4 regions of the Kocuria sp. KRD140 genome follow, and region 3 is predicted to be linked to each of the others. Evidence: riboswitches for the same ligand, from Rfam matches in the RefSeq annotation. Region 3 holds a riboswitch; each other region holds the start of a gene.
What was found. Region 3 has a riboswitch for S-adenosylmethionine ahead of J1M36_RS04465 (cobalamin-independent methionine synthase II family protein). Riboswitches for the same ligand answer to the same signal wherever they lie in the genome.
Positions count from the first base shown of each region.

Region 1: another riboswitch for S-adenosylmethionine. It lies ahead of J1M36_RS12235 (O-acetylhomoserine aminocarboxypropyltransferase/cysteine synthase family protein); the one in region 3 lies ahead of J1M36_RS04465 (cobalamin-independent methionine synthase II family protein).
Region 2: another riboswitch for S-adenosylmethionine. It lies ahead of J1M36_RS09310 (methylenetetrahydrofolate reductase); the one in region 3 lies ahead of J1M36_RS04465 (cobalamin-independent methionine synthase II family protein).
Region 4: another riboswitch for S-adenosylmethionine. It lies ahead of J1M36_RS11605 (bifunctional o-acetylhomoserine/o-acetylserine sulfhydrylase); the one in region 3 lies ahead of J1M36_RS04465 (cobalamin-independent methionine synthase II family protein).

Region 1 covers NZ_JABFAW010000019.1:5,810-11,590, reverse strand. The annotation lists gene J1M36_RS12240 (succinate dehydrogenase/fumarate reductase iron-sulfur subunit) at 1-675, shown strand, start outside; SAM riboswitch class I at 1,046-1,143, shown strand; gene J1M36_RS12235 (O-acetylhomoserine aminocarboxypropyltransferase/cysteine synthase family protein) at 1,205-2,623, shown strand; gene J1M36_RS12230 (CoA-binding protein) at 2,626-3,117, shown strand; gene J1M36_RS12225 (hypothetical protein) at 3,290-3,475, opposite strand; gene J1M36_RS12220 (hypothetical protein) at 3,676-4,950, shown strand; gene J1M36_RS12215 (sodium:alanine symporter family protein) at 5,089-5,781, opposite strand, start outside.
Region 2 covers NZ_JABFAW010000009.1:111,232-117,012, reverse strand. The annotation lists gene J1M36_RS09325 (fructosamine kinase family protein) at 1-851, opposite strand, end outside; gene J1M36_RS09320 (thermonuclease family protein) at 900-1,688, shown strand; gene J1M36_RS09315 (hypothetical protein) at 1,812-2,081, opposite strand; SAM riboswitch class IV at 2,131-2,247, shown strand; gene J1M36_RS09310 (methylenetetrahydrofolate reductase) at 2,292-3,281, shown strand; gene metE (5-methyltetrahydropteroyltriglutamate--homocysteine S-methyltransferase) at 3,479-5,781, shown strand, end outside.
Region 3 covers NZ_JABFAW010000004.1:55,273-61,053, forward strand. The annotation lists gene J1M36_RS04440 (acetyl-CoA C-acetyltransferase) at 1-235, opposite strand, end outside; gene J1M36_RS04445 (CoA transferase subunit B) at 232-909, opposite strand; gene J1M36_RS04450 (CoA transferase subunit A) at 893-1,705, opposite strand; gene J1M36_RS04455 (IclR family transcriptional regulator) at 1,858-2,661, shown strand; partial or broken gene J1M36_RS04460 (3-hydroxybutyrate dehydrogenase) at 2,874-3,622, opposite strand; SAM riboswitch class I at 3,873-3,959, shown strand; gene J1M36_RS04465 (cobalamin-independent methionine synthase II family protein) at 3,974-5,185, shown strand; gene J1M36_RS04470 (MFS transporter) at 5,537-5,781, shown strand, end outside.
Region 4 covers NZ_JABFAW010000009.1:636,815-642,595, reverse strand. The annotation lists gene J1M36_RS11610 (homoserine O-acetyltransferase) at 1-689, opposite strand, end outside; gene J1M36_RS11605 (bifunctional o-acetylhomoserine/o-acetylserine sulfhydrylase) at 692-2,080, opposite strand; SAM riboswitch class IV at 2,157-2,277, opposite strand; gene J1M36_RS11600 (hypothetical protein) at 2,242-2,583, opposite strand; gene J1M36_RS11595 (hypothetical protein) at 2,659-2,964, opposite strand; gene J1M36_RS11590 (VOC family protein) at 3,245-3,883, shown strand; gene J1M36_RS11585 (CPBP family intramembrane glutamic endopeptidase) at 3,935-4,699, opposite strand; partial or broken gene J1M36_RS11580 (S9 family peptidase) at 4,768-5,781, shown strand, end outside.

The sequences.
Region 1 (5,781 bases), on a different contig from region 3:
TGGCGCCAGGCGGGCGAGGACGAGCCCGGTGGCTTCGAGACCGTCCACCCCGTGCAGGCCCGCGAGGACCTGAGCATGCTCGAATTGCTCGATGCCGTCAACGAGACGCTCGAGCGCCAGGGTGCAGAGCCGGTGAGCTTCGACGACGGCTGTCGCGAGGGCATCTGCGGCAAGTGCGGCGTGACCGTGGACGGCGTGGCCCACGGGCCGGAGAAGAACCGGGCCTCGTGCACGCAGTCGCTCAGGGCCTACCGGGACGGGGACGAGATCTTCATCGAGCCCCTGCGCGCGGGAGCGTTCCCGGTCAAGAAGGACCTGTCCGTGGACAAGAAGGCCCTGCGGCGCGTGGCCAAGGAGGCCAAGTTCCCGGTCGCGATGAAGGCGTTGAACACCGCTGGGTGCATCAGCTGCGGCGCGTGCGTGGCCGCGTGCCCCAACGGCTCGGGCCAGCTCTACGTGGGCACGCTGCTCAAGGAACTGCCGCCGCTCGCCAAGACGCCCGAGGAACGCGACGAGCGCTCGAGCAAGGTGCTCGACGCCGCCGAGCACGAGTTCGGCCCGTGCTCCCTGCTGGGCGATTGCACGGAGGTCTGCCCGGCGGGGCTGCCACTCGAGAACCTCACCGCGGTGGCGCGGGAAAACCTGCGCCGGAAGGACCCCGAGAAGTACGGCTGAGTTCCGCCCCGAAGCCAGCGAGCTCACCAGCAGTCGGCGACCCCACGGGCGGGAAGTTCACCGCTTTCACCGCGGGCCCCACCGACCGGGGGCCGAACCGCGGACGGGCGGGTCAGCCCTTGCGCCACCGGGGAAAGGGCAGCCGCAACGGCCCGGCGGGACGCGCGGTGGTGCGGGCCGCCGAGCGTGAGTCCTCGACCACCGTGGCATCCGGGATCCTGCGGGCCAGGGAACGCTGGAACCTGTTCTGCAGCGTGACCTTCGCGGCGGGGCACCCGTGGCGCGCGCCCTCTGAATCAATCGCACCCGCTTTCGGGCGGCTGCGATCCGCACGGTTTGGTCCGTCACCCACGCGCGCGACACAATAGACGCACCATCCCGAGCGGCCGAGAGACCTGGATCCATGACGCCGCAGCAACCCGCAGTGCTCGGCCAACTGCACGGTGCTACCGCCAGGACCGATGGAGTGCTGCGCGGCCCCGGGCAGCTGTCGGACGGGAGCCGTACCCGGCCGACGAGGAGGACATCCATGGCCGAGCACCAGTTCGGTTTCCGCACCCGCGCCCTGCACGCCGGCGGCACCCCGGACGCCGAGCACGGCGCCCGCTCCGTGCCCATCTACCAGACCAGCTCGTTCGTCTTCAAGGACGCCGACGACGCCGCCAACCTGTTCGCGCTGCAGAAGTACGGCAACATTTACTCGCGCATCGGCAACCCCACCGTGGCGGCCTTGGAAGAGCGCATCGCCTCCCTCGAGGGCGGGATCGGGGCGGTCGCCACGTCCTCCGGGATGGCCGCCGAGTTCATCACGTTCGCCGCGCTGTGTGGCCAGGGTGACCACGTGGTGGCCTCGTCCCAGCTCTACGGCGGAACGGTCACCCAGCTGGACGTGACCCTGCGTCGCTTCGGTGTGGAGACCACCTTCGTCCCCGGGACCGAGCCCGCCGACTACAAGGCCGCGATCACCGAACACACCAAGGCCGTGTACACCGAGCTCGTGGCCAACCCTTCCGGGGAGATCGCGGATCTGGAGGGGCTCGCCGCGGTGGCCCACGAAGCAGGCGTGCCGCTCATCGTGGACGCGACGCTCAACACCCCGTACCTGTGCCGCCCGTTCGAGCACGGCGCGGACATCGTGATCCACTCGATCACCAAGTTCCTGGGCGGGCACGGTAACACTCTGGGCGGCGTGGTGGTCGAATCCGGCCGCTTCGACTGGGGCAACGGGAAGTTCCCGGCCATGACCGAACCGGTTCCCTCGTACAACAACGTGACGTGGTGGGGGAACTTCGGTGAGTACGGGTTCCTGACCAAACTGCGTTCGGAGCAGCTGCGGGACATCGGGCCGTCCTTGACCCCGCAGGCCGCGTGGAACCTGCTGCAGGGTGTGGAGACCCTCCCCCAGCGCATGGACGCCCACGTGGCCAACACGCAGGAGGTCGTGCAGTGGCTCGCCACGGATCCACGCATCTCCTACGTCAATTACGCGGGACTCGAGGGCCACCCCCACCACGAACGCGCGCAGAAGTACCTGCCCCACGGCATCGGATCCGTTTTCGCCTTCGGTGTGGCCGGCACGGACGAGTTGAGCGGCCGTGAGGTGGGCGCCCGATTCATCGGGAGCCTGCAACTGGCCTCACACCTGGCCAACATCGGGGACGCCCGCACCCTTGTGCTGCACCCCGCATCCACGACCCACCAGCAGTTGAGCTCCGAACAGCTCGCCGCGGGCGGGGTCAAGGAGGACCTGATCCGGATCTCCGTGGGTCTCGAGGACGCCGCGGACATCCTGTGGGACCTGGACCAGGCACTGAGCGCAGCCAGCGGTAGGAACCGGGACGGCGGCGTCGTCGCCCCCTCCGCCGCGCTCACGGACGCGGCGCGCACCACCCTGGACCAGGACAACAGTGCGGCGGCCTGCGCGCTGCCCGGAGCCGAAGGAGAATAGGTATGAGCACGCAACGCACCTGGGTGGGCCCCAGCGCCCCCGAACGGCTCGGCATCCTCCGAGGCACGCGCTCGATCGCGATCGTGGGGATGTCCAACAAGCCGTCCCGTGCGAGCTACTTCGTGGCCACGTACCTGCAGTCGTCGAGCCCGTACCGCGTGTACTTCGTGAACCCCGTGCTGGACGAGGTGCTGGGCCAGAAGGCCTACCCGTCGCTCGCGGAGCTGCCCGAGGTCCCGGACCTCGTGGACGTGTTCCGCAAGGACGCGGACCTGCCCGACGTGGCTCGGGAGGCCGTGGCCGTGGGCGCCAAGACCCTGTGGCTGCAGCTGGGCTCGTGGAACGAGGAAGCGGCGGCCATCGCGGAGGACGCCGGGCTGGACGTGGTGATGGACCAGTGCGTGAAGATCGAGCACGCGCGCTTCCACGGCGGTCTTCACCTGGCCGGGTTCAACACCGGAGTGATCTCCTCGAAGCGCCAGGTCCTGGCCTGAGACCGGGGCGCGACGGCGCCGGCGCGCCGCTGCCGACGCCGCTGACCGGCCACCCCCGCTGACGCCCGCACCGGAAATCGAATTTCTAGTGGAGTAAAAGCAGATTTGGGCGCGAACCCTGCTTTTACTCAGTTAAATCGCGAGGGCTATCGGCCCTGCGAGTGCGGGTCGCTCAGGGTGGAGTGCACCACGGGTGACCCCATTCGTCCACCTCGAAGCGCGAGTAGTCACCCATGGGTGCGTCGAACGATCCCGCCTCCCCGGAGCACACCAGGACCTCCTGCTGCGGGGCGTCGTCGCGGACGGCGTCCCAACCGGCCACCCAGCTCTCGAGATCTGTCTGCCACTGCTGCGTCACGGGGTGCTCCCTTCGTCGAATGCTCCGCCTCCGAGTATTCCACCGGCCCCTGAGCCGGGAGGTGTCGGCATCATCACGTCACGGGCAGGCCGCTGCCACGTGGCGCGGACGAGCCCACTCCCTATGCTTGACCAGTGGAGAAGACCTGGAATGTGGTCCGAGCCACATGAGAACCGTCCGACCCCCGAGGAGTTGCTCCCGTGTCCGCCAAGAAAACCCTGCAAGTCACCCTGGCCTTCGTGGGCCTGCTGGTGGGTGCCGGTTTCGCCACCGGTCAAGAAGTCATCCAGTACTTTATCTCGTTCGGTGTCTGGGGGCTGGCCGGCGCGGTGGTCTCGGGGATCCTGATGATCGCCGCGGGTGCCGTGATCATCCACATCGGCAGCTACTTCCTGGCGGACGAGCACCGCCGGGTCTTCCGGTCCGTGTCCTCTCCCGTGGTGTCCCGGTTCCTGGACATCGCGGTGAGTCTGACCCTGCTGGCCATGGGCATCGTGATGCTCGCCGGCGCGGGTTCCACACTGGAACAACAGTTCGGGCTGCCCGCGTGGATCGGTTCGGCCATCATGGTGGTGCTCGTGATGGTCACGGGGCTGCTCAACGTCAACAAGGTCACCAACATCATCTCGGCGGTCACCCCGGCGATCTTCGTGGCCGTGATCGTGGCGTTCGGTTACACCCTGACCAAGCTCCCCGTGGATCTCGGATCGCTGCACGAGCTCGCGGTGCAGGCGGGCTCCCCCGTGAGCCCGTGGTGGCTGTCCGCGATCAACTACACGTGCATGGCCCTGATGCTGGGCGTGTCCATGTCCCTGGTGATCGGCGGCAACGCCCTCAACCCGCGCGATGCCGGCTGGGGCGGGCTGCTGGGCGGCGTGGTCTACACCGTTCTTCTGGCCATGAACGCCTTCGCCCTACTCGTGAACTTCGATGCCGTGGGCGGCTCCGAGGTGCCCATGCTCCAGCTCTTCCAGACCATGCACCCCTGGGCCGCACTCGGGATGGTTGTGGTGACGTTCGTGATGATCTACAACACGACCATCAGCATGTTCTACGCCCTGGGTCGCCGGGTCACCGTGAACCACCGCCACCGCTACGTCCCGATTTTCCTGGGCCTGTGCGCGGTGGGTTACGTGGTGAGCCTCGTGGGCTTCGGCACCCTGATGAGCGTGGTCTACCCGATCATCGGGTACGTGGGCATGGTCCTGGTGGTCGTCATGCTGTGGTGGTGGTTCCGTCACCGCGAGGACATCAGCGTGGAGGCCGGGCGCCGCAACCGAATCCGCGCCCTGCTGACCAAGCGTCGCGCGCAGGACAAGGAGTTCTCCGAGTTCAACGAGCACCAGCTCCGGGACGCGGCCCACGATTCCCCCGCGGACGACGACGCCCTCACCGGCGCGATCGACACCCAGGTCCAGCAGGATCTCGCGGACGGCTCGGGCGATTCCCCGAGCCCCTCGCCCGAGCGCGGCTGAGCGCAGCCGTCGAGCGGCCCCCGCGAGCGGCGTCGTCCGCGCGCGCCGCGCACAGACGACGACCTGCGCGCGGGGACGACAGCGGCGTCGTCGCCCCTGCAAAGAGCCGGGGACGACGACGCCGCGTACGGGTCGCTCTCAGCGGCGCGCCCCGTTCTTCTGGTTGGCGCGCTGTTCCCAGAACACGGGGAGTGTGACGGTGTCCGTGCCGTCCCAGGCGGAGAGACCGGTGATCCCGGGGACGTCCCCGGCCTTGAACACGGGCTCCACCCCGGCCTTGCGCTGTTCCATGTAGTTGGCCAGCACCTTGGCGGCGACACCCGCGAGCATGCACAGCGCGATGAGGTTCAGCGTGGCCATGAGGGCCATGAACAGGTCCGCGAGGGACCACACGAGGTCCAGCGCGAGCATGGCGCCCAGGAACACGCACACGAGCACGGCGAAGCGGTAGATGTTCATGGCCGCACGGGACTTGGTCATGAAGCGGATGTTGGACTCGCCGTAGTAGTAGTTGCCGATCACCGAGGACCACGCGAACAGGAAGATCGCCACGGTCAGGAAGTGCACGGCCCAGTCACCCAGCTGCATGCCCAGGGCGCTCTGCGTGAGGGAGGCACCCTGGCGCTCGTCGCCGAACGTGGGGTTGGAGAGCAGCACGATGAACGCGGTGATCGAGCACACGAGCATGGTGTCGAAGAACACCCCCAGGGACTGCACGAAGCCCTGCTTGGCCGGGTGGGAGATGGACGCGGTCGCACCGGCGTTGGGCGCGGAACCCATGCCGGCCTCGTTGGAGAACAGACCGCGCTTCATGCCCTGGATGATCACACC
Region 2 (5,781 bases), on a different contig from region 3:
GCCCGTAGGACCGCCCCGCCGTAACCACCGTCGAACCTGATCGCATGCACCAGCAGCGGCGGCAACTGGTACCACGGCACCCGGTCGTGCCAGCCGTCCGCGAGGGGGTAGGCGTCGTCGTACGCCGCGAAGCATTCCCGCCCGAAACCGCCGAAGAGCTGCATCATGGCCAGGTCGTACTCGCGGTGTCCGTAGAACGAGGACGGATCGATGAGCCAGTTCGTCCCGTTGCGATCCACCACGCGGTTGCCTGCCCACAGGTCACCGTGCAGCAGGCTCGGGGGTTCGGGAGGGCCCGCGAGTTCGTCCGCTCGCGGCGCCAAGCGCGCCAGCAGGTCCGACGCCGCGGGGTCCAGGTGTCCCGCGTCGATCGCCGCGCGCAGCAACGGCTCGATGCGGCGGTGTAACAGGAAGTCGGCCCAGTCGTCCGTGGGCGTGAGATCCACCGGGAACGAGCCGATGCGTTCCGGCAGCTCCGCCGAGAGCCACCCGACGTGCGGGGCTCGCGCGCGGTGGATGGCCGCGAGACCAGCACCCATGCTGCGTTCCGTGGCACGGTCCTGCCGTCCGGGACCCTCGTCGATCCACTCGAGCACCAGGGCCTCATCGCCCACGTGATGCACCCTGGGCACCCGCACCTCGGCGGGGGCGACGGCGCGCAGCGCTTCGAGTCCCGCCGCCTCCAACGCCAACACACCCGCCGGGGCACCCGGCATGGTCTTGGCGAACAGGGGCCCGTCCGGGGTCTCGAGCCAGTAGGCGCGGGCGGTGTCCCCGCCGCTCAGGGGACGGGCATCGCTCACGCGCAGGTCCGCGACAATCTCACCGGGAAGCTCATCGATGGTGGCCATGCGTCTTGTCTACACCATGCCGCACTGCGCACCACCCCGGACGACTCAGTGGCCACAGTGGAACGCGTGGTGGACGGGGACACCCTGGACGCCACGATCGCGGGGAAGTCCACGCGGGTGCGGCTGCTGAACATCAATACCCCGGAGGTCGCGCGGGACGGTCAGCCCGGCGAGTGCCTCGCGGACGAGGCCACGGCCAAGCTTGAGGACCTACTGCCCAAGGGATCCACGATCCACCTGGACTACGACGTGGAACGCACGGACCGCTACGGCCGCACCCTCGCCCGAGTGACCCGCGACGACGACGGGTTGAACGTCAACCAGGCACTCGTCAAGGCGGGCCTGGCAACGCCCATGACCGTGGGCGCCAACAGCACGTACCGGCGAGAGATGGACAGCGCGTACAACGTCGCCCAGGCCATGCAGGTCGGTTTCTTCGACCCGAAGCAGGACTGCGCGCCGCCGGGGGAATCCGCATCCCCCGGCACCACAACTCCGAGCACCGCGAGCCCGAGCGCGACGCCGAGTCCCACCTCGTCCTCCACGCCCACTCCCACGCCGACGCTCGAGGCGCCTCCCGCGGTCGTGGAGGACGAGGTCGCCGTGGGCGATCCGGCACCCCAACCCAATCCCGCTCCGCAACCGAACTACAACTACAACCCCGCCCCCGCGCAGCCCGCGGCACCTCAGCTACCGGCCGCGCCCCGGGTACCTGCTGCCCCGCAGCTGCCGGCGGCACCCCACGTGCCCCCGGCTCCCGAGAGTGATGGCGGTTATCCCGGTTACACCGGCCCCCGGTGCTACGAACCGGGAGGAAAGGTCTGGCACCCATGCTGAGTTGCTGATGACACGCCAAGGCGCGCCCACCCGGTCGGTTAACCGGGTGGGCGTCCCTGTTTTTCGCCGCGCTTTGGTCACGCGGGTGCACCGGCGAGCCGCCGGATGCACGGCGGCCCGAACTCAGGGTTCGTGACGACCGGGGTTGGCGGTCGCGCTGCGCAAGGGGGACGGCGTCGTCGTCGGAGCGGGTGCCTGCGAGGACGCGGACCCGCCCGCGGCCGGCGCCGCGGCTATCGAGCGCGAGACCCAGTTCTCGGGTCCCAACTCGGGCATCTTCATGTCCTGCACGTCGTGGGGCAGGATGACCACGGCAGGGCCCAGGTGCCCCCGTGCGGTCCATTCCGCCCGCTTGGGAAGACGAGCGCGGCGGGAGGCCGGCGGTTCCGTCATCGTTCGTGGGCCTCGTCACGGGGCTGTGCTACGCTTACTCGTAACAAAGGATCATGAGTCCCGGTGCGAAGCTCTGGCTAGCCGGGCGGCAACCCTCCAGCTGTAGTGGGGTGCCCCAGATGAGGATCCGGCCGCCGCGCAACCGCGTGGTCGGCAAGTACGGCGCTCGGAGCTCGTCCTCCGGCGTCCTAAGGCCGGAGGATTTTTTATATGCCCGCACCCCTCGCAGCGTCAGAACCCGCGCCCGTGACTGGCCCGCCCACGGGGACGTCCTGGCTGGTCCGGCGCCCGCGCCGCTCCACGCTCGTCTCGTTCGAAGTGTTCCCGCCGCGGCCCACCGCGGACCCGGACACTGTGTGGCGCAACATCGACGCCATGGCCCAGGCCGGGCCGGATTTCTTCTCCGTCACCCACGGTCACGCCGGCCATCACGGCGTCTCCCGCGAGGCGCTGCGCCACCTGCGCCGCACGACCAAGACCCCGGTCATGGCGCACTTCACGTGCGGTGGCACGGACCGCGCGGGTCTCGAGCGCGCCGTGGACCAGTTGCTGGACGACGGCGTTCGCGACCTCCTCGCGCTGCGCGGCGACCCGCCCCTGGGTACCGGGGAATGGCGGACCCCCGCGGGTGGCCTGGGCCGGGCCTCCCAACTGGTGGAGCTGATCCGGGACGTCGAACGACGTCGCTTCGGCACCGGGTTCCGCCCGGGTCAGCGACCGCTGTCCGTGTCGGTGGCGTGCTACCCGTCCCCCGCGCGAGGCCGCGACTTCGAGGCGGATCTCGCGTCCCTGTGGGACAAGCAGGAGGCCGGTGCGGACTACGCGATCACGCAGGTGCTCTACGAACCCGAGGACTACGCCACGTTCCTGGAACGCGCGCGCTCGGAGGGCATCCACATCCCCGTGGTCGCCGGGCTCATGCCGCTGAGCAACCCGCAACGGTTGCAGCGCATGACCGAGATCACCGGGGTCCGGGTCCCGGAACGCCTCACCCGGTTCCTGCGCGCCGACACTCCTGAGGAACTGCGCCACCGAGGGGTCGCGGCCACCCTGTCCCTGATCGACGACCTCATGGATCTGGGCTGCGCCGGTTTCCACCTGTACACGTTCAACCGCCCCGAGGCGGCGCTGACCATCCTGGAGCACCTGCGGGTCCGGGATGCCGCACGCGAATACCGAGGCCGCAGCCCCGCGGCCTGACCGCCGCACCAGCCCCGACCGACCCGTGAACCGATCGTGTTGGCTTCGACCGCCACATCCGGGCAGGCCGAAAATCGTTCGTAGCGGCACCACCCACGCTGACGTTCCCCTTACCCCGCCGCGCCGGAGCACACCCGTTGCCGCGGCTCATCACACCCCCTAACCGCCATACCCCACACCAGCTCCGAGGAGTTCCCATGAGCACCCAGCCCGTCCCGTTCCCCGCCGCCACGATCCTGGGCTACCCCCGCATCGGCCCCGACCGCGAGCTCAAGCGCGCACTCGAGTCCTATTGGAAGGACCCGCAACAGCACCCCGCCACCACCGTGCTGGACACCCTCGCCCGGTTGCGTGAGCGCACCGCCACGCGATTGTCCGAACTCGGCCTCACCGCGGATCACGCTGTGCCGTCCGAGGGGTTCGCGGTGGACCACGTCCTGGACACGTCCCTGGCGCTGGGCGCGGTTCCCGCGCGGTTCATCGCGGACGGCTACGAGCCCGCCGCCCCGGACACGCCCCGCGGGATCGAGCTGATCACGGCGTTGTCCCGCGGCACCGATCGGTTGGAGCCGCTCGAGATGACCAAGTGGTTCGACACCAACTACCACTACTACGTACCCGAGATCGGCCCGGACACCCCGTTGCGTGCGAACCCCGAGAGTCTCGTGTCCCGCTACCGGACCACCCTCGGGACCACCGGGATCACCACCCGCCCGGTCCTCGTGGGCCCCGTGAGCCTGCTCTTGCTCTCACGCCCCGAGACCACCGATGCCGTCGCAAGTCACCCCCTGCAGCGCCTCGACGACGTCGTGGCCGAATACGCCGCGATCCTGCGAGCCCTGGCTGAGGCCGGCGTCGAATGGGTGCAACTCGACGAGCCGGCCCTCGCCGCGGACGGGTGGAGCGTGGAACGCACCGAACTCGTGGCCGCCCTCGAGAGCGCCTACACCCAACTTTCGAACGAGCAACAGCGCCCCGCGATCCTCGTGACCGTGGGCTACGGCGATGCCGGCGAGGACGCCCAGCTCGCCCTGGCCCACACGAACGTCGACGCCCTGGCCATCGACCTCGACCGCGGGGACGTCCCCGGCAAGAAGGCACTCGAGGCATGGGGCGAACGCCCCGTCGTGGGCGGCGTCGTGGGCGGACGCACCGTGTGGCGCACCGACCTCGCGCGCGCCGTCGAGACCCTGGACCGGCTGCGCGCCGCGGCCCGCGGGCCGGTGGCCGTGGGCACCGCGACGCCGCTGCTGCACGTCCCGCACGACGTCGCCCGCGAGACCGCACTGGATCCGGACGTCACCAGCTGGGTCGCGTTCGCGGACCAGAAGGTGACCGAGGTGGTCGGGCTCGCGCGCGGCGTCGAGCACGGCTGGGATGCCATCCGGGACACCCTGGACGAGGACGCCACGATCCGCGCGGCCCGCGCCGAGCACCCGGCAACTCACAAGGCCGAGATCCGCGAGCGCACCGCCGCGGTGCAGGACGCGGACCGCCAGCGCGCGGACGCCGAACAGCGCCGCGCTGCCCAGCGCGAACGTCTGCGCTTGCCCGTGCTGCCCACCACGACCATCGGATCCTTCCCGCAGACGCCGCAGATCCGCAAGACCCGGGCGGACCACCGCGCGGGGCGGATCACGGAGGCCGAGTACACGGACGCGATCCGCGCGGAGATCGCCCACACGGTGCGCGTCCAGGAGGAACTGGGGCTCGACGTCCTGGTGCACGGCGAACCCGAGCGCAACGACATGGTGCAGTACTTCGCGGAGGGCCTGGACGGTTTCGTGACCACGCAGCACGGCTGGGTGCAGTCCTATGGATCGCGCTGCACGCGCCCGTCGATCCTGTTCGGGGACGTCTCGCGCCCCGCGCCGATCACGGTGGACTGGACCTCGTACGCGGCGTCCCTGACCGAGCGCCCCGTCAAGGGCATGTTGACCGGGCCGGTCACGATCCTCGCGTGGTCCTTCGTGCGCGACGACGCTCCGGCCGCCGAGGTCGCCGACCAGGTCGCACTCGCCCTGCGGGACGAGATCGCGGATCTCGAGCGCGCGGGAACGCCCGTGATCCAGGTGGACGAGCCCGCGCTGCGCGAGCTGCTGCCGCTGCGGGCGGCCGAGCGCCCGGCGTACCTCGAGTGGTCCGTGGGGGCGTTCCGCCTGGCCACGGGCGGGGCGGCCACGGACACCCAGATCCACACCCACCTGTGCTATTCGGAGTTCGAGACCGTCCTGGACGCGATCGACGCCCTGGACGCGGACGTCACCACGCTCGAGGCGTCCCGCTCCGGTTCGGGCATCGTGACCGGGCTCGCGGCATCCGACTTCCCTCGGGACGTGGGTCCCGGCGTGTGGGACATCCACTCGCCCCGGGTCCCCACGTTCGAGGAGCTCGCGGGGCGCATCCGCCACGCGGCGCACGAGATCGGCGCCGAGCGCGTGTGGGTTAACCCCGACTGCGGGTTGAAGACCCGCGGCTGGCCCGAGACCGAGGCCGCACT
Region 3 (5,781 bases):
GTCCGGCCTTCACCGCGGCCTGCTTGGCCGGGTTCTGCCCGGTGCCCGCCTGCACCACGTTGCCCATGTAGACGTAGTCCACGTCCTCGGGGGAGACCCCCGCGCGCTGCACGGCGTGCTTGATCGCGTGCGCGCCCAGGTCCACGGCGCTCAGGTCCGCGAGCGCGCCCAGCAATTTGCCCTGGGGTGTGCGTGCTCCGTTGACGATCACCACGTCATTGGCGTTCTCTGTCATTTCTCCTCCTGTACGGGCACGGAGTCCGGGGTGACGTCCACGAGCTCAACCCGGTATTCGGCCTCGGTCTTGGCTGCTACTTCTTCTTCGGTCACACCCGGGGCGAGGGTCCGCAACACCAGCCCGTGTTCCTCCACGTCGAAGACGCACAGGTCGGTGATGATACGGTCCACGACCCCGACACCGGTCAGGGGCAGATCGCACTCCCGCTTGAGCTTGGCGGAGCCGTCCTTGGCGACGTGTTCCGTCAAGACCAGCACACGAGGTGCTCCGGTCACAAGGTCCATGGCCCCGCCCATTCCCTTGACCATCTTGCCGGGAATCATCCAGTTGGCCAGGTCGCCGCGCTGCGAGACCTGCATGGCCCCCAGGATCGCCATCTTCACGTGTCCACCGCGGATCATCGCGAAGGACATCGCGGAGTCGAAGATCGCGGCCCCCGGCTGCAGGGTGATCGTCTGCTTCCCGGCGTTGATCAGGTCCGGGTCCTCGTCCCCCTCGTACGGGAACGGGCCCATGCCCAGCGCCCCGTTCTCGGTCTGCAGCACCACGCTCACGCCCTCGGGCAGGTTGTTCGCCACGAGGGTCGGGATCCCGATGCCCAGGTTCACGTAGTCGCCGTCATGCAGTTCCGACGCCGCGATGGCCGCCATCTCATCACGCGTCCAACTCATGCCACCGTTCCTTCCGCTCCGCCGTTGCCCGCGCCCCGGGCGGCACCACCGCCGGTCCGCACGTCCGTTCCGCCCTCCGACGACGACGCCGCGCCGCGGGCCTCGGTCGCGTGGTGCGCTGCTCGATCTCCTTGGGCGCCCCCGAGTACTGCACCACGTGCTGCACGAAGACCCCGGGGGTCACGATGTGGTCCGGGTCCAGCTCACCCGGGGCCACGACCTCCTCGACCTCCGCGAACGTGATCCGCGCGGCCGTGGCGCACACCGGGTTGAAGTTGCGCGAGGTCCTCCGGTAGATCAGGTTGCCGTCCGTGTCCCCTCGCCACGCGTGCACCAGGGCGATGTCCGCGACGATCCCGCGTTCCAGGATGTAGGTGCACCCGTCGAACTCCGCGGTGGGCTTCCCCTCCGCCACGCGCGTGCCCACACCGGTGGCGGTGTAGAACGCGGGGATCCCCGCACCGCCCGCGCGCAGCCGTTCGGCGAGCGTGCCCTGCGGGTTGAACTCGACCTCGAGCTCACCCTCCAGGTACTGGCGGGCGAACTCCTTGTTCTCCCCCACGTACGAGGACAGCACCTTACTCACCTGCTTGTTCTCCAGCAGCAGACCGAGCCCTTTGCCGTCCACGCCCATGTTGTTGGACACCACGGTCAGGTCCTTGGCTCCGTTGTCGCGGACCGCTTCGATGAGGTCTCGCGGGATCCCGGACAGTCCGAAACCGCCCACCGCCACGGTCATCCCGTCCCGCAGCGTCTCGGCGAGCAACTCGGCCACGTTGTCCCTGAGTTTGGACATGGTCACCCCTCCAGTGCGTGATCTGCCTCTCAGGCTAGAAAGTGACCACATCTTGGTCAATGCTTCACCCGTAATCGTCGGTGAAGGGATCACAATCTGAAAAACTGTCGCTAGTCTGTCCATATTGTGAACGTCCCGACGCAGGAGCGTGTATGACCCCGCAGAAATCCCGGAACCCGCAGTCCTCCCCGCAGGGCACGCAGGTGGTCTCCCGGATCGCCGCGATCCTGCAGGCCGTGGCATCCGGGGAGTCAGCCGGATCCACCGCGGCCATCGCCCACCGCACGGGGCTGACCCGGCCCACCGCGCACCGATTGCTCGCAGCGCTCGCCGCCGAGGGGTTCGTGGACCGCACGGAGGACGGCAACTGGGCCCTGGGTCCCGAACTGCACATCCTGGGCACGGTGGCCGCCCAACGTTATCCCGCCCAGGACCTCGCGACCCCGTGCCTGCAGCGGCTCGCCGAGGCCACGGGCGAGTCCGCGTTCTTCTCCGCTCGCCGCGGCAACGAGGTCATCTGCCTGGCCCGGGTGGAGGGGGCGTTCCCGGTGCGCTCGCACGTGCTCTACGAGGGCCTGCGGTTGCCCCTGGGCGTGGCCTCCGCGGGACTCGCGATCCTCGGTCACCTACCCCCGGACCAATTGGAGACCGCCCTCGCGGACACCCGGGAGGAGCGGACGCGCCTCGGTCCACAGCACGACGACGCTCACGTCCGCCGCCTCGTCGCCCAGGTCCGGGAGGACGGCTGGTCCCTGAACCCCGGACGTATTGTGGAGGGCTCGTGGGGCATGGCGGCCGCGGTGTTCGACGCGACCGGCCAACCCCGCTACGCACTCTCCCTGACGGGGATCGAACCCCGGTTCACCGCGGAACGCAGACCCCGCCTCGGGGCGGCTTTGCTGGACCAGGCCCACAGGCTCTCCACGGCGCTGCGCGCGGGGGCCACGACCGTGTGAACCGGACGCAGCGGCGTCGTCCCGTACCGTCAGACCCCGCGTTCTCGCACCCCGGAACATCTGTGTCCCGATACCGCATGCGTTGTGCGACTGCGGGTGTTTTTTCGGGACGCAGATGTTCGGGCCCTTGGCCGGAGAGGGGCCGTGGAACGCGGGCCATTGCCTCGACACCGAACGGCAGCGAGGGTGGACGCGGCGACGTCGCCCCGCACTCAGAACGCCGTCCAGCCACCGTCCATCGTGTAGGACGCACCCGTGACCATGCCCGCGGACGGGCCGGCCAGGAACGCGATGAGCTCGCCAACCTCCTCGGGTTCCACGAGGCGCTTGATCGCGGACTCGGTGAGCATGATCTTCTCGATCACCTGGTCCTCGGGGATCCTGTGGGTCGCGGCCTGGTCCTTGATCTGCTTGTCCACGAGCGGGGTGTGCACGTAGCTGGGGTTGACGCAGTTGCTGGTCACACCGTGCTCAGCGCCCTCCAGGGCCACGGTCTTGGACAGCCCTTCGAGCCCATGCTTGGCCGTGACGTACGCGGATTTGTACGCGGACGCGCGCAGACCGTGGATGGAGGAGACGTTGATGATCCGGCCCCATCCGCGCTCGTACATGTGCGGCAGTGCGGCACGGATCAGCAGGAACGGAGCCTCGAGCATGAGCGTGAGGATGCGGTGGAAGTCCGCGGGGTCGAAGTCCTGCACGGGGGCCACCTTTTGGATCCCCGCGTTGTTGACCAGGATGTCCACGTCCAGGCTCAGTTCGGCGAGCGCGGCGGTATCCGAGAGGTCCACGACCCAGGCTTCCCGCCCACCTCGGAGGCCGTCGTCTGAGCGGCTTCTTCATTGATATCCGCGACGACCACGTGGGCGCCGCGGTCCGCGAACGCCTGCACGGCGGCGCGGCCGATCCCGCTGGCCCCACCGGTGACCAGGGCCTTCTTCCCCCCGAGTGATTGCTCCATGACAGCCTCTTTGCGCGTGGACGGTTCTCCTACCGCGTCACGCTACGCCCCGAGGGCCGCCGGGTCACGATCCGGAACGGACCACCCCGGACCAGCTACGAGTCACGGCCCGCACCGGAGTCCGCCGGGTCACGGAAGCCCCGGTGACCCCAGCCCGAGGGGCCGGGGCAGGAGGAACCCGGGGAGCGGCGTCGTCGTCCGACACGCCACAACTGGCGTCCACTCCTCGCGATGCTGTTGGATGGAGCAGTACCCATCCAGAGCGGCCGAGAGATCTGGCTCGTGGAAGCCGCAGCAACCGGGGTGACACCGGTGCTAACGCCAGGACCGATGGAAAGGAACAGCACAGCCATGCCCTTGAACACCGATCGCATCCAGACCACCCACGTGGGCTCCCTGCCTCGCACGCCCGAGCTGCTGAAGGCCAACAACCGTTTCCAGGCGGGCGAGATCGACCTCTCCCAGCTGGGCGAGGCGCTCGACGAAGGCGTCGCAGAGATCGTGCGCACCCAGCGCGAGATCGGCATCGACATCGTCAACGACGGCGAGTACGGCCACACCACGTCCGGCGCCGTGGACTACGGGGCCTGGTGGAACTACTCGTTCCACCGCCTGGGCGGGCTGACCCCCACGGACGAGGACCGGTGGAACGAGGGCGAGAAGCACCGTTCCAGCCCGGGACACATCGTGCTCACGAGCTTCCCCGACCGCCGCGACCGGGAGCGCTTCCGGGACGCCTATGAGGACCCCACAGCGGGCGTGCTCGTGCACCGCAACACGGTCTCCCAGCCCAAGATCACGGGCCCGCTGACCTACACGGGTCAGGAGGCTGTGGCCGGGGACATCCGCCGCGTGAAGGACGCGATGGCCCTGAACGGTGCCACGCAGGGCTTCGTCGCGGCACTGTCCCCCGGCTCCTGCGCGCGCGTGAAGAACGAGTACTACGCCACGGACGAGGAACTGGTCTACGCGTGCGCGGACGTGATGCGCGAGGAGTACAAGGCCATCGTAGACGCCGGACTGACCGTGCAGATCGACGACCCCTCGATCGCCGAGTCCTGGGACCAGATCAACCCCGAGCCCACCGTGGAGGACTACCTGGCCTTCACCCAGCTGCGCGTGGACGCGCTGAACTACGCACTGCGCGACCTCCCCGAGGAGCAGATCCGCTTCCACCTGTGCTGGGGTTCGTGGCACGGCCCGCACACCACGGACCTCGAGTTCAAGTACCTCGTGGACCTCATGCTCACCATCCGCGCGCAGGGCTACAGCTTCGAGGCGTCCAGCCCGCGCCACGGCCACGAGTGGAAGGTCTGGAAGGACCACCAGCTGCCCGAGGGCAAGGTGGTCTACCCCGGTTTCGTCTCGCACTCGACCAACGTGGTGGAGCACCCCGAGCTCGTGGCGGACCGGATCGAGCAGTACGCGTCCGTGGTGGGCAAGGAGAACGTGATCGCCTCTACGGACTGCGGTCTGGGCGGGCGGTTGCACCCGCAGATCGCGCTGGCCAAGCTCGAGTCCCTCGTGGAGGGTGCGCGGATCGCGTCCGAGCGCCTGTTCTGATCAGGCCGCGCGGCTGGTCCTGCAGCTTTTAGTCCCACCGCGTCGCTGACCGTTCCGGTTCCCCGATCTTCCCGGACGACGCCGCCCGCCCCCTTCCGCTGCGCCCGCACCTTCCACGGTGCGGCACGGCGGGAGGGGGCGTTGCCGTGTCATGAACGCGTCACAACGGCCGACATGCTGCCCGCCCGGGTGAACGGCCCGGGAAAAATATACGATTTAGTACACGAAACGTGTGGTGCGCTTCACATTCTTTCGTACACTTATTTCGAGGCCAATCGGTCGGTTATTCCCCTGATCCACCCCGCCACTGGCACCCCACGGACCCCGCGTCCGCCGATCCTGGAGACCCACATGGCATCCACCACCTCAGCGCCCGCTCAGCCGGCGCACACCATGACCCGAGAAGAGCGCAAGGTCCTTGCGGGCACCCTCGTGGGCACCACCATCGAGTGGTACGACTTCTTCATCTATGCGCAGGCGGCCGCCTTCATCCTGGCCACCCACTTCTTCAACCCGGCGGGCGAGCAGAACGCCACGCTGGGACAGATCGTCGCCTGGGCGTCCCTGGGCATCAGCTTCCTCTTCCGTCCCCTGGG
Region 4 (5,781 bases), on a different contig from region 3:
GCCTCCGGGTACTCGCCCGCGTAGTAGTCGCCGCCCCGGAAGTTCGGGTCCTGGCGGATCGCGAGCGACTGTGCCTGTCCCCACGCGAGCTGCTCGGCACCCACGCGCGCGTTGGCCGCGATCACGGCGCACGCGGCCACCCGATCCGGGTGGGACACGGCCCACTCGAGGGCGCGCGCCCCGCCCATGGACCCGCCGATCACGAGCCGCCACCGGGAGACTCCGAGCGCCCGCGCGAGCAGGGCCTCCGCGGTCACCGAGTCCCGCACGGTCACGCGCGGGAAACGCGAGCCCCACGGGACGCCGTCCGGTGCGGGGCTCGCGGGTCCCGTGCTGCCGTAGCACCCACCCAGGATGTTGGCGCACACCACGAAGTAGCGGTCCGTGTCGATCGCGGCACCCGGGCCCACGAGTCCGTCCCACCAACCGTCCGCCGCGGCGGCCGCGCCCTCGGGAGCGCTCGCGGCGTCCTCATGCCCCGCACCACCGCGCGCCACGTGCGTGTCACCCGTGAGCGCGTGCTCGATCAGCACCGCGTTGGAACCGTCCGCCGCGAGCTCGCCCCACGTCTCGTACGCGAGGTGCACGTCCGGCAGCCGGAACCGGGACTCGAGCACGAGCTCGCCGAGTTCGGCCCGCCGTACGACGCCGTCGCGCCGCGTGCGCGGCCCGTTGCCCACGACCGTCATGGTCAGTTCCCCGTGTCCTCCGCCGACGACGCCGCGTCGCCGGCAGCGTCGCCGCGCGCACCCACCGCGGCGAATCCGGACTCGAGGTCCGCGAGGATGTCGTCGATGCCCTCGACACCCACGGACAGCCGCACGAATCCCGGTTCCACGCCGGCCGCGAGCTGCTCCTCGTCCTTGAGCTGGGCGTGCGTCGTGGAGGCGGGGTGGATCACGAGGGAGCGCACGTCACCGATGTTCGCCACGTTGGAGTGCAGGCTCAGGGCGTCCACGAACGCGACACCGGCGTCCCGGCCGCCGTCGAGCACGAAACCGAGCACCGACCCGGCACCCTTGGGCGCGTACTTCAGGGCGCGGTCGTGCCAGCGCGAGGACTCCAGACCGGCGTAGGACACCGAGCGCACCTCGGGGCGGGCCTCGAGCCACTCGGCGACCTTCTGCGCGTTGGCCACGTGACGTTCCATGCGCAACGACAGCGTCTCGATGCCCTGCTCGATCAAGAACGCGTTGAACGGAGAGATCGAGGTCCCCAGATCGCGCAGCAACTGCACGCGCGCTTTGAGGATGTACGAGAGGTTGACGCCGAAGGCCCCGTCGGCACCGAGATCGCGGGCGTAGACGAGTCCGTTGTACGTCTCGTCCGGTTGGTTGAAACCGGGGAAGCGCTCAGGGTCCCGCGAGTAGTCGAACGCTCCGGTGTCCACGATGAACCCGCCGATCGCCGTGCCGTGGCCGCCCAGGAACTTGGTGGCCGAGTGCAGCACGATGTCCGCGCCCCACTCGATGGGCCGCACCAAGTAGGGCGTGGCGATCGTGTTGTCCACGATGAGCGGGACACCCGCCTCGTGGGCGATCCCGGCGATCGTCTCGATGTCGAGCACGTCGTTGCGGGGGTTCGGGATGGATTCACCGAAGAACGCCACGGTGTTCTCGCGCACCGCGTCCCGCCACTGCGCGGGATTGTCCGGGTCCGAGACGAACGTGGTCTCCACGCCCATGCGCGGCAGCGTGTGCTTGAGCAGGTTGTACGACCCGCCGTACAGGGACGGGCTGGCCACCACGTGGGTTCCGGCGCCGCCCAGGTTGAGGATCGCGAGCGTGGCCGCGGCCTGTCCGGAGGAGACCATCAGGGCCCCCACGCCGCCCTCGAGGGACGCGACCCGGTGCTCCACGACCTCCGTGGTGGGGTTGGTCAGGCGCGAGTAGATGGGACCCATCTCCTCGAGCGCGAACCGGGCCGCCGCCGTGCGGGCGTCCGGGAACACGAAGGACGTGGTCTGGTGGATCGGCAGGGCGCGCGACCCGGTCACAGGGTCGGGGTTCTGGCCCGCGTGGATCTGTCGGGTCTCGAACGACCAGCCCTGGGGATTGTCGGGGGTGGGAGCGGTGCTCATGGCCGTACTCCTTCTCGGAAGGATCAGGGGTCCGGTGGCGATCCGCACGGTGCCCGTGCTGTGACCGGGCACCAATGACCCGCGCTTGCCGCACGACGTCGGTCGACGCCACGGCCAGGTCCTCACCCAGGGCACCCCACCGCGGAAGGGAGGGTTGCCGGTCAGCTAGCTGGGGCTTCGCGCTGACTCTCGTGACCTATTACCTCATTGTCCGAACCCGGCGGGGCGGGAGTCAAGCCGGGGACGCTGCGAGCGGGCTCGGGGTCAGTGGCCGCTCGTTCCTGCTGTTCCATCTCCCGGGTGTGCAGTTCCCGGTCCTTCGTCTCACGTGGATGGAAGTAGAACAGACCCGTGAGCACCGCGATCACGAACACCGCGAGCATCACGAAGAACAACGGCCCCACACCGGTCAGGTAGATGACGGGGATGGCCAGCGCCGTGACCAACCCGCCCCCGAAGAACGGTTCGAACACCAGCTGCTTGTCACCGAACGCCTCGAACACCGGGTCTTGGCCTCCGGGTCCACCACGCGCATGAGGATCAGCCCGGTGGCGGTCACACCCATGGACGGGTGGAAGTCACCGATACCGCGCCCGAACCAATAGCGACCGATGATGCGGGGTGCCAACCACAGGAAAATGGCCACGTTGAACGCGATGCCGACCACCGCCAGGATGGTGAACGCCGCCAACCACGGCCGCGATGGACATGTGCCGGGAGAACGGTTCCACGGAGGACGGGCGGCTGGTCATGGTGCCGGCGGGGTAGTACTCGTCGCTGCGGAACAGGCTCTGGACCCAACCCACCTTGACGCGCACGAACTTCCCCAGGAACAGGGCGACTCGGAGGATCAGGAGTGTGAAACCGACGGCATTTGCGGACACGGGAACCACCTCGTAGTGATCGGGATCGATATCGGTCTCAGGTCATATAGCGAGGGTTCGGTCGGAGACTCCCCGGCTGATGCTGCGAACTCCAGCCTCTGAGACGCGCGTCTCGTTGACCTGGACCAACACAGTCCCCGCCCGAATCAGCCGTCCCGATGCCAGGTCTCGGGAGGTGCGGAGAGCCGGCCCTGCCCACCGGACCGGGCGGCGCAGGTCACACACTCGCCGGGCTCGCGCTCGATTTGGTGGCCCGTGTGGCCGGTGCCACCATGGCGTCATGAACTTGGATCACGTTTCCTTCGCGGCTCAGCCCGACGGCCTCGAGGCCACCACCGAACGCATCGCGAACCGGTTGGGGATCGAACCGGTCAAGGGCGGTGTGCACCCCCGTTTCGGCACCCGGAACATGATCCTGCCGCTCACCGACCACCAGTACGTGGAGGTCGTCACGGTGCTCGAGCACCCCGCCGCGGAGAAGGCGCCGTTCGGTCAGGCCGTCCGTGCCCGTTCCGACGCCGGCGGCGGCTGGCTCGGCTGGGTCGTAGAGGTCCCCGACCTCGCGCCCTTCGAGGCCAAGCTGGGCCGCCCCTCCGTGCCCGGTGGCCGGTTGTTCCCCGACGGTCGGCAGCTCGAATGGCATCAGATCGGCGTGAAGGGTTTGATCTCCGACCCGCAGTTGCCGTTCATGGTGCACTTCGATTCCGAGGACGAGATGCACCCGTCCCAGGCGCGGATCACGGACGTCCGGTTGAGCGGGATGGAGATCGCCGGCTCCCCCGACCGCGTCACGGAGTGGCTCGGCGGTCCCGTGGAGGACGTCCTGGGCTCGCTGGACGTCACCTGGTGCGCCCCCAACGGCACCCCCGGGGTCATGGCCGTCTCGTTCGACACCCCGGACGGCACCGTCACCATTTGATCTGGTTCCCTTCGGTGCGGCCGACGACGCCGCTCCGCCCGGTCTCCGGCATCAGCCCGCGAGCAGTTGCGGGGCCAGGAAGCCCACGGTGTCCAGGAGGGCGTGGGCGATCAGCAGCGGCATGAGTCGACCGCCGCGGCGGTAGAGCCACACGAACACGAGTCCCATGACCAGGTTCCCGAGCGTGGGTCCGAACCCCTGGTACAGGTGATAGCTGGCCCGCGCCACCGCGGAGGCCACCGCCACGAGCCACCACGACCATCCGAGGGATCGCAAGCGCTCGCACAGGAACGCCACCACGATCATCTCTTCCACGATCGAGTGGCGCAGCGCGGAGAGCACGAGCAAAGAAACCGCCCACCAGGTCTGCTCCATGGTGGATGTGGTGATCTGCGCGGTGATCTCCAGGGACCGGCCCACCTGATAGAGCACCAGGGTGCCGCCGCCCATCACCGCGAACAAACCCATTCCCCACAGCGTGTCCCACACGGGTCTGCGCCCATCCACCCCGATCCTGCACAGCACGCCGGGGATCCCCCGCGCCACCCCGGCCATGAGGTACAGGGCCAGCAGCACGGGGACGAGCGCGAAGCCGATGCCCGTGAGCTGACGCAACGCGTCGATCAGGGGGACGCTGCTCAGGGGCCGGTTGAGCGTCGTCGTGGTGTCGGCCAGCGAGGACCGCATGAGCACCTCGGCCAGATCCAGCACGGCGTAGACCGCGGACGCCCCGAGGGACACGCCGAGCACCAGGACGATCTGAAGCCACGTGTCGGCGCGCGACATGCCGCGCTGCGAAGGGGTGGGAGTCTGCACGGGACCATTGTGGCCGCTCGCGAGCGGGACCACGTCTGCGCGTCCCCACCCGTCCCTAGACTGTGGGCATGACTTCCGAGCAGCTGTCCTATCCCGTGGCCCCGAGCCGCCCGGTGGAACGCACGTTCCACAGGCACACCTTCGCCGATCCCTACGAGTGGCTCCGGGACAAGGACTCCCCCGAGGTGCGCTCGCACCTGGACGCCGAGAACGCCTACGCGGAGGCCACGACCGAGGATCTGGCGCCCCTGCGCGAGCGGATCTACGGGGAGATCAAGGACCGCACGCTCGAGACGGACCTGTCCGTGCCGTCGCGTCGCGGGGACTGGTGGTACTTCACGCGCACGGTCGAGGGCGGCGCCCACCAGATCTTCTGCCGCGTCCCGGTCACCGACCCCGCGCAGTGGACACCGCCCACCGTGGAACCGGGCACCGCACTGGACGGCGAACAAACCCTCCTGGACGCTAACGCCGCATCCCAGGAGCACGACTTCTACGCGCTGGGCGCCTTCAGCGTGTCGGAGGACGGCTCCAGGTTGGCCTGGTCCGAGGACACCGCAGGTGACGAACGGTTCACGATCCAGGTCAAGGATCTCGCCACGGGACAACTGCTCGCGGACCGGATCGAGCAGACCTCGTACGGCGCGTTCCTCACACCGGACGCCTCCCAGCTGATCTACATCGTCGTGGACGAGTCGTGGCGGCCGTGGCGCGTGTACCGGCACGTCATCGGCCGGGACGCATCCTCCGACGAGCTGCTGTTCCAGGAGGACGACCCCGGCCTGTGGCTCGGGGCCGAGCTCTCCGCGGACAAGCGGTGGCTCATGCTGTCCTCGTCCTGCTCCGAGTACAGCGAGTACCGGATCCTGCCGTTGACCGAGCTGACCGGCTCCCCCACGGATGAGCCGGTCGCCGATGCGTCCGACGACGCCGCTGGGCCGGCTTCCCTGCCCTGGCGCGTCATGATCTCGCGCGAGGACCGGGTGCTCTACGAGGTGGAACCCCTCACGGTGGCCGGCCAGGACTACGTGCTCCTGACCCACGACGCGCACGCCCCCAACGGCCGGGTGAGCCTCATGCCG